3 regions of the Paenibacillus sp. FSL H8-0048 genome follow, and region 2 is predicted to be linked to each of the others. Evidence: riboswitches for the same ligand, from Rfam matches in the RefSeq annotation. Region 2 holds a riboswitch; each other region holds the start of a gene.

What was found. Region 2 has a riboswitch for cyclic di-GMP ahead of NSU18_RS21415 (flagellar assembly protein A). Riboswitches for the same ligand answer to the same signal wherever they lie in the genome.
Region 1: linked by a shared signal. The riboswitch ahead of NSU18_RS16315 (transglutaminase-like domain-containing protein) and the one ahead of NSU18_RS21415 (flagellar assembly protein A) in region 2 are both predicted to bind cyclic di-GMP.
Region 3: linked by a shared signal. The riboswitch ahead of NSU18_RS17155 (choice-of-anchor A family protein) and the one ahead of NSU18_RS21415 (flagellar assembly protein A) in region 2 are both predicted to bind cyclic di-GMP.

Annotation. Positions count from the first base shown of each region.
Region 1 covers NZ_JBBODF010000001.1:3,852,870-3,857,069, reverse strand. The annotation lists gene NSU18_RS16330 (glycosyltransferase family 2 protein) at 1-724, shown strand, start outside; gene NSU18_RS16325 (GtrA family protein) at 714-1,118, shown strand; gene NSU18_RS16320 (class D sortase) at 1,186-1,839, shown strand; cyclic di-GMP riboswitch class I at 1,967-2,048, shown strand; cyclic di-GMP riboswitch class I at 2,122-2,202, shown strand; gene NSU18_RS16315 (transglutaminase-like domain-containing protein) at 2,216-3,025, shown strand; rRNA gene NSU18_RS16310 (16S ribosomal RNA) at 3,396-4,200, shown strand, end outside.
Region 2 covers NZ_JBBODF010000001.1:4,980,151-4,984,350, reverse strand. The annotation lists gene NSU18_RS21430 (ABC transporter ATP-binding protein) at 1-140, opposite strand, end outside; gene NSU18_RS21425 (ABC transporter substrate-binding protein) at 155-1,168, opposite strand; gene biuH (biuret amidohydrolase) at 1,194-1,877, opposite strand; cyclic di-GMP riboswitch class I at 2,383-2,475, shown strand; gene NSU18_RS21415 (flagellar assembly protein A) at 2,556-4,200, shown strand, end outside.
Region 3 covers NZ_JBBODF010000001.1:4,046,079-4,050,278, reverse strand. The annotation lists gene NSU18_RS17165 (ASCH domain-containing protein) at 307-729, shown strand; gene NSU18_RS17160 (hypothetical protein) at 1,106-1,483, opposite strand; cyclic di-GMP riboswitch class I at 2,232-2,324, shown strand; gene NSU18_RS17155 (choice-of-anchor A family protein) at 2,406-4,200, shown strand, end outside.

The sequences.
Region 1 (4,200 bases), 1.1 Mb from region 2:
TGAAGGTCAGGCTGTCGTGGTGATTGACGCAGATCTCCAGGACCCGCCGGAGGTTATCCTGCAGATGATCGCCAAGTGGAAGGAAGGCTATGAGGTAGTCTATGCCAAGCGGCTGAAGCGCCACGGAGAGACCTTTTTCAAGAAGGTGACGGCCAAAATCTTTTACCGTCTGCTCAGCAGCATGACCAGTGTGGAGATTCCCACAGATACAGGGGATTTCCGGCTGATCGACCGCAAGGTCTGCGATGTGCTGCGCGGTCTGAAGGAGAAGAACCGTTATGTACGGGGGCTGGTGAGCTGGGTCGGCTTCCGGCAGACCATGGTGGAATATGTGCGGGAAGAACGCTATGCCGGGGAGACGAAATATCCGCTCAAAAAAATGATCCGCTTTGCGCTCGACGGAATCACCTCCTTCTCGCATAAGCCGCTCAAAATCGCCTCCTATGTCGGCTTCTTCCTGTCCTTTTCCAGCTTCATCTACCTGTTCCTGGTCTTATTCCAGAAGGTCTTCACCTCCTGGACCGTGCCGGGCTGGGCGTCCATCGTCGGGGTGAACCTGTTGTTTAACGGCATTGTGCTGATGCTGCTGGGCGTCATTGGCGAATACATCGGACGGATCTATGACGAATCGAAGGATAGACCGCTCTATATCGTGCGCGAGACCAGAGGCTACCCGGATACAGAGGCTGAAGACACCCGGAAGGAAAGTGATTATGCAAGATAAGGCTTGGCGCGCAGGCATGATTCAGTTTCTGAAATTTAATGCGGTGGGCCTGCTTAACACATTCATAGATTTTGCGGTATTTACCCTGCTGCATTCCCTGGGGATGCTTAACACTCCTGCACAGATTATTTCCTACAGTGCCGGGACGGCCAACAGCTTTTTCTGGAATAAGAAGGTGACCTTTAAGGGAAGAGACAGAGGCGGGGATGGCGGCTTTGACCGGATGCAGCTGGTGAGATTTATTGTCCTGAATCTGCTGGTGCTGGGCATTTCGGTGCTGCTGATTCATCTTCTGACGGACCGGCTGGGGATACAGGTACTGCTGGCCAAGGTGCTGGTTACCTTCATTACAGTGATCATTAATTTCTTTGGAAGCCGGAAATGGGTATTCTAAAGAGACAGCATATCTTCCCGGTATTCTGAGGAGGTAGCACTTATTCTATATTGCGGAGGCGATTGTCATGCGGAAGTTATCCTATTTGATTATACTTGCCGGGGTCCTGATTATGCTCTACCCCAAAGGAAGCGAATGGTACGAGGACGCTCAGCAGCAGAAGCTGCTGGAAGAGGCCGAACAGGCTTATAGTGAAATCGTTCCTTCGGCTACCGCTCCTGCCAGCCAGGATCTGAGCAAGCCTTATGCGGAAGTCACCCAGCTGCTGGCGGAAGAGTCTGGTGCAGAAGAGCCGGTACCCACTACAGCGCCCGAGATTGAAGTTGGAGGCAAGATCACCGCCATTATTGAAATCGACAAAATCGATCTGAAGCTTCCTGTACTGGAGGGCGCCACCAAGACCAATATGAAGCATGCTGCGGCGCATATGAAGGTGACGGCTCCGATTGGCGCGGTAGGCAATGCAGCGATTGCGGCACACCGGTCAAGAACGGCAGGGCGGCTGTTCAACAGACTGGATGAGGTCGGTAAAGGGGATACCATTACTGTTATTACAAGCGGCCAGGAATACAAGTATGTTGTATATGATGTATCTATTGTAGAGCCTACCGATATTTCGGTGCTGAAGGGAAAGGATGATGATAAGATTCTGACTCTTATTACCTGTGATCCGCTTGTCAACCCGACCCACAGACTTATAATTCATGCCAAGCTGACCTGAATCTATCAAGACAAGGCGATAAAGGTCGAAAAAAACATAAAATTTTAGTATATTTGTGGTGGAATCTAGCATTTTGGGTCTTGATAATAGATAGAGGTATGGTAAAATAGAACTATCAAAAGCTAATACACGATAACGGCAAACCTATCGAAAGGTAGGGACGCAAAGCTACAGGGCCTTCCCGTCATGGATGGCAGCCAGCTACCGAATGAAGAGGCTTTTTTTGTTTGTTTTAATTCAGAATCTGTCATTATGTGGTAGTAGATTGGACAGATAAAGCTTATACGATAACGGCAAACCTATCGAAAGGTAGGGACGCAAAGCTAAAGGGCCTTCCCGTAAGAATGGCAGCCAGCTACCGAAAGGAGTTTTATCCATGAAAAAGTTTTATTTAATGCTGATTACACTTTTTGTGATCGTCACTTCCGTGCAGACAGGCACTGCTCAAGCCGCTAATGCAGATTCAGGCTGGTTAAATGTTGGACAACTTGATCAAGGGGTCATCGGGGTTTCGTACGACGTTCCTAAGGACAAGAAGATGAAGCTCATGATTACCAAGGACAATAACAGCTATACTTACAACTTATACACCTCCAAGCCGAACGAGACGTTCCCGCTGCAACAAGGTAATGGCTCTTATAAGGTTTCCGTTCTTGAGAATACTACCGGCAACAAATATAAAGTGCTATCTTCCGAGACTGTATCTCTCTCCATGAGCAATGTGAATGCCGTATATTTGAGCTCCGTACAGAATGTAAAGTGGAGTTCTTCCGATAAATCCGTTCAAAAGGCAGCCCAGCTTACAAAGGGTCTGACTACAGATGCAGACAAAGTTAAGGCTATCTACAATTACATCGTAACTAACGTGAAATATGATTACTCTCTGGCTAACAGCGTAAGCACAGATTATATTCCGAACAACGATAACACGCTTGCTACCAACAAAGGGATCTGCTACGATTACGCATCCTTGTTCGCTACTATGCTCCGCAGTGAAGGGATTCCAACCAAATTGGTTATGGGGAATACAAGCTATGTAACTTCATACCATGCCTGGAACGAAGTGTTCCTGAACGGCAAATGGGTAACGATTGATACTACAGTTGATGCAGGTCTGGGCAAGAACACAGCATCAACAGAACTGGTCAAATCAGCAAGCAAATATACTGCAGCGAAATTCTACTAAAAATAGCTGTGAACTATAGCATTACCTGAGAATAACCCGCTTAATGATTAAGCGGGTTATTTTTATTTATATAAAGGTTGCTTTTTAATAGAAGGATAGGTTATTATAAATAAGCGTTGTTGGAGCGGCAAAGGAAATGAGAGATTACTTAAATAAGTGATTTCGAAAATAAAGCTTGCATTGCTCGGAAGAACGTGATATATTATAAGAGTTGCTGGTGACGCGGTAATCGTCGCTGACAACGAGCTTGATCTTTGAAAACTGAACAACGAGTGAGTATCTGGAGATCACTTCGGTGAGATCCAAAATTAGAGAATGTAACAATTCTCGTCAGATGTTTCAAAATGAGCAATCGCTCTTTCTAAATACCAATTTGGAGAGTTTGATCCTGGCTCAGGACGAACGCTGGCGGCGTGCCTAATACATGCAAGTCGAGCGGAGTTTGAGAGGAAGCTTGCTTCCTTTCAAACTTAGCGGCGGACGGGTGAGTAACACGTAGGCAACCTGCCCTCAAGCCTGGGATAACTACCGGAAACGGTAGCTAATACCGGATAATTTCTTTCTTCTCCTGAGGAGAGAATGAAAGGCGGAGCAATCTGCTGCTTGGGGATGGGCCTGCGGCGCATTAGCTAGTTGGTGGGGTAACGGCCCACCAAGGCGACGATGCGTAGCCGACCTGAGAGGGTGAACGGCCACACTGGGACTGAGACACGGCCCAGACTCCTACGGGAGGCAGCAGTAGGGAATCTTCCGCAATGGGCGCAAGCCTGACGGAGCAACGCCGCGTGAGTGATGAAGGTTTTCGGATCGTAAAGCTCTGTTGCCAGGGAAGAACGTCCGGTAGAGTAACTGCTGCCGGAGTGACGGTACCTGAGAAGAAAGCCCCGGCTAACTACGTGCCAGCAGCCGCGGTAATACGTAGGGGGCAAGCGTTGTCCGGAATTATTGGGCGTAAAGCGCGCGCAGGCGGTTATTTAAGTCTGGTGTTTAAACCTTGGGCTCAACCTGAGGTCGCACTGGAAACTGGGTGACTTGAGTACAGAAGAGGAAAGTGGAATTCCACGTGTAGCGGTGAAATGCGTAGATATGTGGAGGAACACCAGTGGCGAAGGCGACTTTCTGGGCTGTAACTGACGCTGAGGCGCGAAAGCGTGGGGAGCAAACAGGATTAGATA
Region 2 (4,200 bases):
TATACGTCAAGGCTGACCTGATTAAGCACAGGCACGTTGCCGAAGGACAGAGAGCAATTGCGCAGGGAGAGCATCGTTTCCCGGGTACCGGGATGCTGCACGGCGGCAGCCTCCAGCTGTTCTTTGATCGCTGTTGTCATTATCAGGCCCCTCCTTATTTCAAAAACTCGTTGGTGAACAGTCCGCCTATGTCCTGTTCATTTTTCACAAAGCCCAGCTCGACCAGATTCTTCTGCAGTGTCTCCCAAGATGCCTCGTCCATCGAGCCCAGCGGGAGCTTCTCCGGATCAAGCAGCGGAATGCTGGCCTTCATCATATTGACCTCATGCTTCAAATCCAGCTTCTCGCCATACTTAAGACCGAATTCTGCCGCCTCCTCCGGATGCTTGACCGCATAATCCCAGCCCTGCATAGAGGCCTGCACGAAGCTTGCGACCATCTCCGGGTCCTTCTTAATAACAGACTCCGTGGTGAACAAGGTATCGGCATAGAAATTGATGCCATAGTCGTTTGGATCGATAATATTCACTTCCTTGCCCTGCTCCTCTACAGCCAGCACTTCATTAATGACATATCCGGGCCAAGCCTTGACCTGACCGGTTAACAGCGGACTCAGATCATATTTGACCGGCATCTCTTCGATTTGCGAAGGGTCAATGCCTGCGCTTTTCTCCATGGCACGGAAGGTCAGCTCTTCGTTGCCGCCCAGCTTGATGCCCACCTTTTGCCCGGTAAGATCCTCCATTGTCTTGATCCCCGACTCTTTGAGTGCGAACATGACGAACGGGGTTTTGCGGTAGATTGCGGACAACGCTTTGACCGGGACGCCCTTTTCTCTGGCAATGACGACCTGGTCGGCACCGGTAACCCCGAACTCCTCACTGCCGGAAGCTACCATCTGCACAGCCGGGAAATCCGAGCCCCCCGGGCGGATCTCAACATCCAGCCCCGCTTCTTTATAGAAGCCTTTTTCCACTGCGGTATAAAAGCCGGCAAACTGCGCCTGGTGAATCCATTTCAGCCGGAGCACCACCTTTTTCAGCTCGCCCGAGCCTTCCGCTCCTTGTCCTTCGGCCTTCCCGGCTTCCGTATGGTTACCGCAGGCGGTCAGGAGCAGCATTAGCGAGGTTAACAGCATCAGCGCCTTCGTTCTGGACTTGTTCCACATGGTAATTCCCCCGTTTATGAATGATTTAGTATTGCTCCAGCGCCTTCAGCACCGCTTGTGAATCACTTACACTGCCGAACACCCCGCCCTGCATTTGAACCATACTCAGTGCCGCCAGGTGATTCGCTTCATCCGTCGCTCCTGTACAATCTGCAAGAATCAGACACTCGTACCCCCGGTCATTGGCCTCCCGCATCGTGGTGTGTACACAGACATCCGTAGTAATTCCAGTCAGAATCAGATGGGTAATTCCTTTATTCTTCAAGATCAGGTCCAGGTCCGTTGCATAAAAGCTGCCTTTGCCCGGCTTGTCTATAATGTACTCTCCGGCAATAGGCGCCAGCTCCTCGATGATCTGCCAGCCGCGTTCCCCCCGTACGAGGATTCGTCCCGCCGGTCCATCGGAGCCGATCTCAGCCCCGATCTGGCGGCTTCGCCACCGCTTGTTCGCCGGCAGATCCGACAGATCCGGCTTATGCCCCTCGCGGGTATGAATCACGGTGAACCCTTCGATGTCCCGGATACGGGCCAGCAGGCGCTGAATGGGCTGAATCGCCCGCGCTGTTAATGAGAGGTCATAGCCCATTCTCTCGACGTAACCGCCCTTGCCGCAAAAATCCGTCTGCATGTCGATAATCATCAGCGCTGTCTTCGCCGGGTCCAACGCCCCGTCATAAGGCCAGATGTAAGGTGTTGCTGCAATTTGCATGGTTTATGCTCCTCTCCTGATGCCGTCATCTCTATTAACGTTATATTTGTTAACATTAATTCGCGTTTCCTTGGTATGAGTTAGATTATATTACAATGAATTTGGGATGTCTTCGGTTTTATTACGAAATAATGCATTGAATGTTTGTGTTAATTCACATAACTAACACATACATAACATATTCACTCGCAATACTGCTTATTAAAAAGGAACACTCCGGGTTTTGCTAAGCCCAGGATGTCCCAACCGTTGAATACCCACAATCCCTCTCCTATTCCCCTTCCATAAGCTGTAAGCGCTGGGAAACCAGTTTTTTTGTCGAAATAGAGCTGCATATTTCGAGTTTTTTGATAAATAGGCATAATATAGTTGAAAAATAGCTCTTTAAGTACTAGAATTAAGCTTGTTTGCAGAAGTTAATGACGCATAAGAACTATTTATGATTCTTTTTGTCGATTGCAGTCGATCACAATTCATCGCCTCTACAGGATGTATATCATTGATCTATTTCTAAAGGCAAACTCCCCGAAAGGGCAGGACGCAAAGCTATGGGCCTAAGAACGCCGGAATCCGCGTTTACGGTTGCCAGGCTGCCAATAGAGACCACTTAAGCCAGCTGTTCAGGAGGAAGATAAGACTTCCGGGCTTGATGATGTTCTTTTTCTGTACGAATTGCCATTGATCATACGAAAAAGTGAGGTTACAACCATGCCGCAGCAGGATATCGAACCAAGCCGATATGAATTCGTAGAGTCCCTGATGCTTGAACGTAAAGGTCTCCTGGATTCATTCTCTGTGGAGGGCCGAGCTTCTGACGGGACAACTGGAGATAAGAATGGAATTATCCTCGTGCAGGACAACCAGATATTCATTACTCCCCCGCTCCCCGGAGGCGCTCCCGCCCGTATTTCTGCGATCCACCCTGTTGTCCTGAAGATCAACTGGAAGACCGTTACAGAGCCAACTGAGGTGACCAAGGCAGATTATATTACCTGGGAGATCTGCGAGAAGCCGCAGTATGAAATCACCGTATCGCCTGACAAGCTCAAGGTCCACTTCACTTTATATCGTGCAGAGAAGTACGCCTGGAATCTGGTCAACTGTCCCGCCGCCTTCGAGACGGTCGTCCGTGCCCAGCCCAACCCGGCGGTGCTGCTGTCCACGCTCACCATAGAACAGATTATTTCCTCACTGGACAACCGTTTCATTCTGCAGAGCCTGAACATTTCCGCCCTGTACGCGGAGCTTACGAATCCTACATATCTTCCCGTATGTATCGCTGAAGGAAGAGCCCCGCTGCCCGGCAAGGAGGCCCGGCTGGAATTCCAGCTGCCGGAGCATACACTGGAGGGGAACAGAATGCTTGGGGGGCAGGAAGCCCCCGCTCAGAAGCCCGCGGAACCCTTGGAGTATCTCCGTTTCCCGGGAGCCCCCTTCACCTATGCAGGTGAAGTCTTCGCCCGCAAGCTGCCGCCGGAGGAAGGCATTCCCGGCCTCGGCACAGACGGAAGGGTCCTGCCCCCTCCCCCGCCGCAGGATATCTACTTCGCTGCCGGTAATCACGCCAAGCTCCTTCCCTGCGGTAATATCGTAGCCAACCGCACAGGCAGACCCCGCATCTGCGGAGGAAGCGGCAGCGTCCGGATCTGCGACTTCCCTCCGGTCTGTCTGCTGACCAGAGAGATGACTGAGCCTGCGGGCGACGTTATGTTCGCAGGCGACATTATTGTACCGGGAGATCTGGAAGGATCTGTACGGATCGAAGCCCTGGGAAATGTGTACGTCTATGGCGATATCCGCCAATCTACGATTATAGCGACCGGCAGTATTTATGTTAGCGGCCAGGTCACCGGCAGCGGCCTGTACGCCGGATATGCCGGGGTACAGCAGCATCGTCTGCACAGCCTCGCAGGACTGCTGCGTATAGAAGTGGACGGACTGCGCGAGGCGGCACGCCAGCTTGCCAAGAACGTAGAGTCCCGGCAGCAGTCGGTGAATTACGGACTGGTGGTCATGCTGCTGCTGGAGGATAAATACAACCACCTCGATAGCCTGATCCGCGATCTTGAAGCTGCCCTGAGCCGTATGAACGGAGAGTTCGGCTCAGGCACAGACCCGCTCCGGCACATGCTTGAGGTGTTCACCCACCCGGGGCAATTCACCGGATATATTACGGATAGTGTCCTAAGCAGCTTCTCCAGGCTGCTCCTCAAGCTGGGCGAAGAGATTGAACTGCTCCAGGAGGAGCATGCAGTGATTAATCTTGCCCAGTCGCAGGGCAGCCGCCTGGAGTCCGGCGGCAAGCTGCTTGTGCGGGATTCTT
Region 3 (4,200 bases), 930 kb from region 2:
GGAACAACGGTCCGTTCGCGCAGCGTTCACCCAAGTGCTCACGTTGATCCTACTACAAAATAAAGAGCTGTCCCAAGCAGCCACTTCATGGCTTTTGGGACAGCCCCTTTTCTTGATCTTCAAACAGTTCAATATCAATTCTTCTAACCTGGACATGATTATATTTGACACCTAGCTTATATGTGGTATCCTCATTGAATAATTTTCATTTTTAATACCCCGTACTCTTGATCTAATTTGTTACCTATATTTTATCTGTCTTCCTTCTTAACTATTATTCTATCACCAGAGGAGGCAAGCTACATTATGAAATGCCTGACCATTCGCCAGCCGTGGGCCACGTTAATTGCGCTGGGAGAAAAACAAATCGAAACCCGGACCTGGCGGACTGCCTACCGGGGAGAGTTAGCCATTCATGCCGGGATGCAGGTGAATAAGGCGATCTGCCGGACGGAGCCGTATCAGTCGTTGCTGGCCCGTCATGGCTACACTGCGGACAATCTGCCAACCGGCAGGATCATTGCGGTCAGCCGCATTGCGGATTGCTGTGAGGTGACGCCGGAGCTGGCGCAGCAAGGCTGGCCGGACGGCAATGAATATATATTCGGCAATTATGCCGAAGGAAGGTATGCCTGGAAGCTGGAGGAGGTTGTTCCGCTGGTACATCCCATCCCTGCCAAGGGACGTCTGGGGTTCTGGGAATATCCTGTGCTGGAAGAGGAAATGTGAATTTTCTGACGGCATTGTTGAAGAAATAATGCTCCGGATTGGCTGTCAGCTGGTATAATTGGGATATTCGGCGGGGAATCTTCCTATATAAGTATATAAGGATAGTTGTGCTCTGAGGCGGTCTACCGCTGGAGAGGGGCAGGAATGCCGGGAAGGAGCGTATGCATAATAGATGGGAAGCCTTCTAATTGCATGGCTTTGTATGCTTTGTTTGTTTCTTGCGTTCAGGGATCAGGTAAGCCGTAGAATCCTGTACCCGGTAGCTGTGGTGGTTATATGCGGCACGCTCGGGTATTGGACGTTGTTAATGTAACCGCATCCGGGTGATCATTTAATGCAGAAGTCTGCCGCTTGCGGCAGGCTTCTTTTGTTAACCTTACTTCGAACCGCCGCCCTGCTCCGTCTTCTCCATACCCAGATATCTCCGCATATGCAGAGTGGCCTGGGCGGCAATCACATCATCCAGCAGCAGCATCCGCTCGTGATAACCTCTGCAGACGAATCTGGCTTCAACGCCCGCCTCCAGCCGCTGCTGTTCATAGACCTTCAGACCACGGGCGCGCATCCCGGCACGAATCTCCCGCAGATCGGCAGAAGCGGCATGGACGGCCCTCTGGATCACCTCCAGATAAGGCGCGGGCGTGCGCAGCTCTGAGGATATAGCAGAAGCATCGCGCTCAAAGGCGGATAGTATAAGCGGCAGCAAAATATAGGATTTGACCAGCAGGTTATCCTGACTCTCTGCTCTATGCATCTCTCTCAACCCCTCGAAGAGAACGTATATTCGCATTGTAACTCATTTTTCAAAAAATAATCAATGGGTTTAATAAATTACTCAAATAATGTGATTTTTTTCGCAATAAAATAAAACGAATTATTATATATTAAAATTGAAATAATAAAGATTGAAAAATAAATCAGCTCAAAGGAGAATGGCAATGAGTCATGAAGGAAGTCTCCGCCGTGGTTTGGTATTCGGGATTATTCTAAGTGTTCCGCTCTGGGTATCGATGATTGGCTGGGTTCAGCTGTTCGGGTCTGCCTAGGCGACATTTTTATTCAAAATATATGAATTCTATTAGCAGGTGTCGTCCTTATGGGCGGCACTTTTTTTCAGTTGAGATGCCTATAAATAGGTAAAATTGCTTTGAACAGGAGCAGATGATGAGTGGAGCTGGGCTGAGGGTGATGAAATAGGACAAATGCATCAAATTTTAATAATATAAATTGATACAATTGTAGAGAGAAGAGATAAACGGCTACAGCCGATTCTCTGATTTCTCGACTTTTTTCGTCAGCAGATAAACAAGAGACTCGCCCGTTAAGCCTTATGGTACAAGGGTTCAATAAGAAATCATTGCGAAAATAATTTCAAAAAATATACTGGGAATGGATTGACAATAGGGTGGGGGAGCGGATAAACTAAAATTAGTACAAAAGTAACAAATGTCATAGACTCAACCATGAATTTACATAAGCGAATCTCAATTTCATACCGAAATCATGTACAAACGCAAACCGTATCGAAAGAACGGGACGCAAAGTCAGGAATCTACTGTCTCTAAAGTTGAGGCTAGGGTCGTCCGGCCGCCGTGAAGCTAACCCTTCGTGGCGGTCTTTTTGTTGTTATAGTCGCGTGACAGATTCATAGAATAGTAACTAGGAGGTGTGGACTATTGAAAAAAAGAGTACGTAAAACAGCCGCCATCATTATGGCGGGCCTATTGACTTTATCCAGTGCCTTTACATGGGGGACGGATGTTAGAGCAGCTTCAGGGGTGCCGTATACGCCAACACCGGTTTTAGGAGTTGCAGGGAATTTTAATGCTTTTATTTTCGGGGATTTTGTGCAAGGCAATGATCAGATTGAAGGCCGCCTGGCAGCGGCAGGGAACATTACCCTCACCGGAGGCTACGGAGTAGCCAGAGCATACAGGGATGCTGCTCCGACGGATGTACTTGTGGCCGGTAAGGATTTTGTACATTCGGGCAGCGGAGAGATCTATGGAAATGTGGTATTTGGGAATAGCTTTACAGCCAATGAGCCTAGTGTCAGCATTAAAGGCGGGAAGAAAAATGCCAGCCCGATTGATTTTGCAGCCGAGCAGCAGATGCTGATCTCCCGATCCACAGAGTATGGAGCCTTAGCCGGCACGAATGAGATTGGCGATAATCATTATGGGCAGCTTACAATCAATGCACCGGATGCCTTCAATGTCGTTCATCTGGATGCCGCTACTCTGGCAAAAACGAATTACATCCAATTCAATATTGCCCCGAACGCAACGTTGATTATTAATATTAGCGGGTCTACAGTCAATGTGCCAAGTTTTGCAATGAATAATGGCAGGGCCAGTCAAGTATTGTTCAACTTTTACGAGGCTTCTGAGGTGAATATCGAGTATACGTCCTTCTACGGGACGATTCTCGCACCCAGAGCGGATATTCATTATAAGGGAGCAGAGCTGTACGGGACCCTGATTGCAAAATCTTTTAGCGGCGGTGTTGAGATGCACCTTGGAATGTACGAGGGAGAGGGGCCGCCGCCGAGTCCGACGCCGACCGTAACGCCGACACCCACAGTGACACCAACGCCGACGGTAACGCCAACACCCACAGTGAAACCAACACCAACGGTAACGCCGACACCCACAGTGAAACCAACGCCGATGGTAACACCAACACCAACAGTGACACCAACACCAACGGTAACGCCAACACCCACAGTGACACCAACGGTAACGCCAACACCTACAGTAAAACCAACACCGACTCCAACTGTGAAGCCTACACCGACTATAAAACCTTCACCTACACCTCTGTGCACCCCAACTCCAAAGCCAACCGTGAAGCCGACGCCAACGCCGACCGTGAAGCCGACGCCAACGCCGACTGTGAAGCCGACGCCAACGCCGACTGTGAAGCCGACACCAACGCCGACTGTGAAGCCGACGCCAACACCAACAGTGAAGCCGACGCCAACGCCGACTGTGAAGCCGACACCAACGCCGACTGTGAAGCCGACGCCAACGCCGACCGTGAAGCCGACGCCAACACCGACAGTGAAGCCGACGCCAACGCCGACAGTGAAGCCGACGCCAACGCCGACAGTGAAGCCGACGCCAACGCCGACCGTGAAGCCGACACCAACGCCAACAGTGAAGCCGACACCAACGCCGACAGTGAAGCCGACGCCAACGCCAACGGCAGTGCCAACACCGACGCCAACGGCAGTGCCAACACCGACGCCAACAGCAGTACCGACACCGACGCCAACGGCAGTGCCAACACCGACGCCAACGGCAGTGCCAACACCGACGCCGACAGCAGTACCGACACCAACGCCAACGGCAGTACCAACACCGACGCCGACAGCAGTACCAACACCGACGCCGACAGCAGAGCCGACACCAACGCCAACGGCAGTGCCAACACCGACGCCAACGGCAGGACCGACACCAACGCCGACAG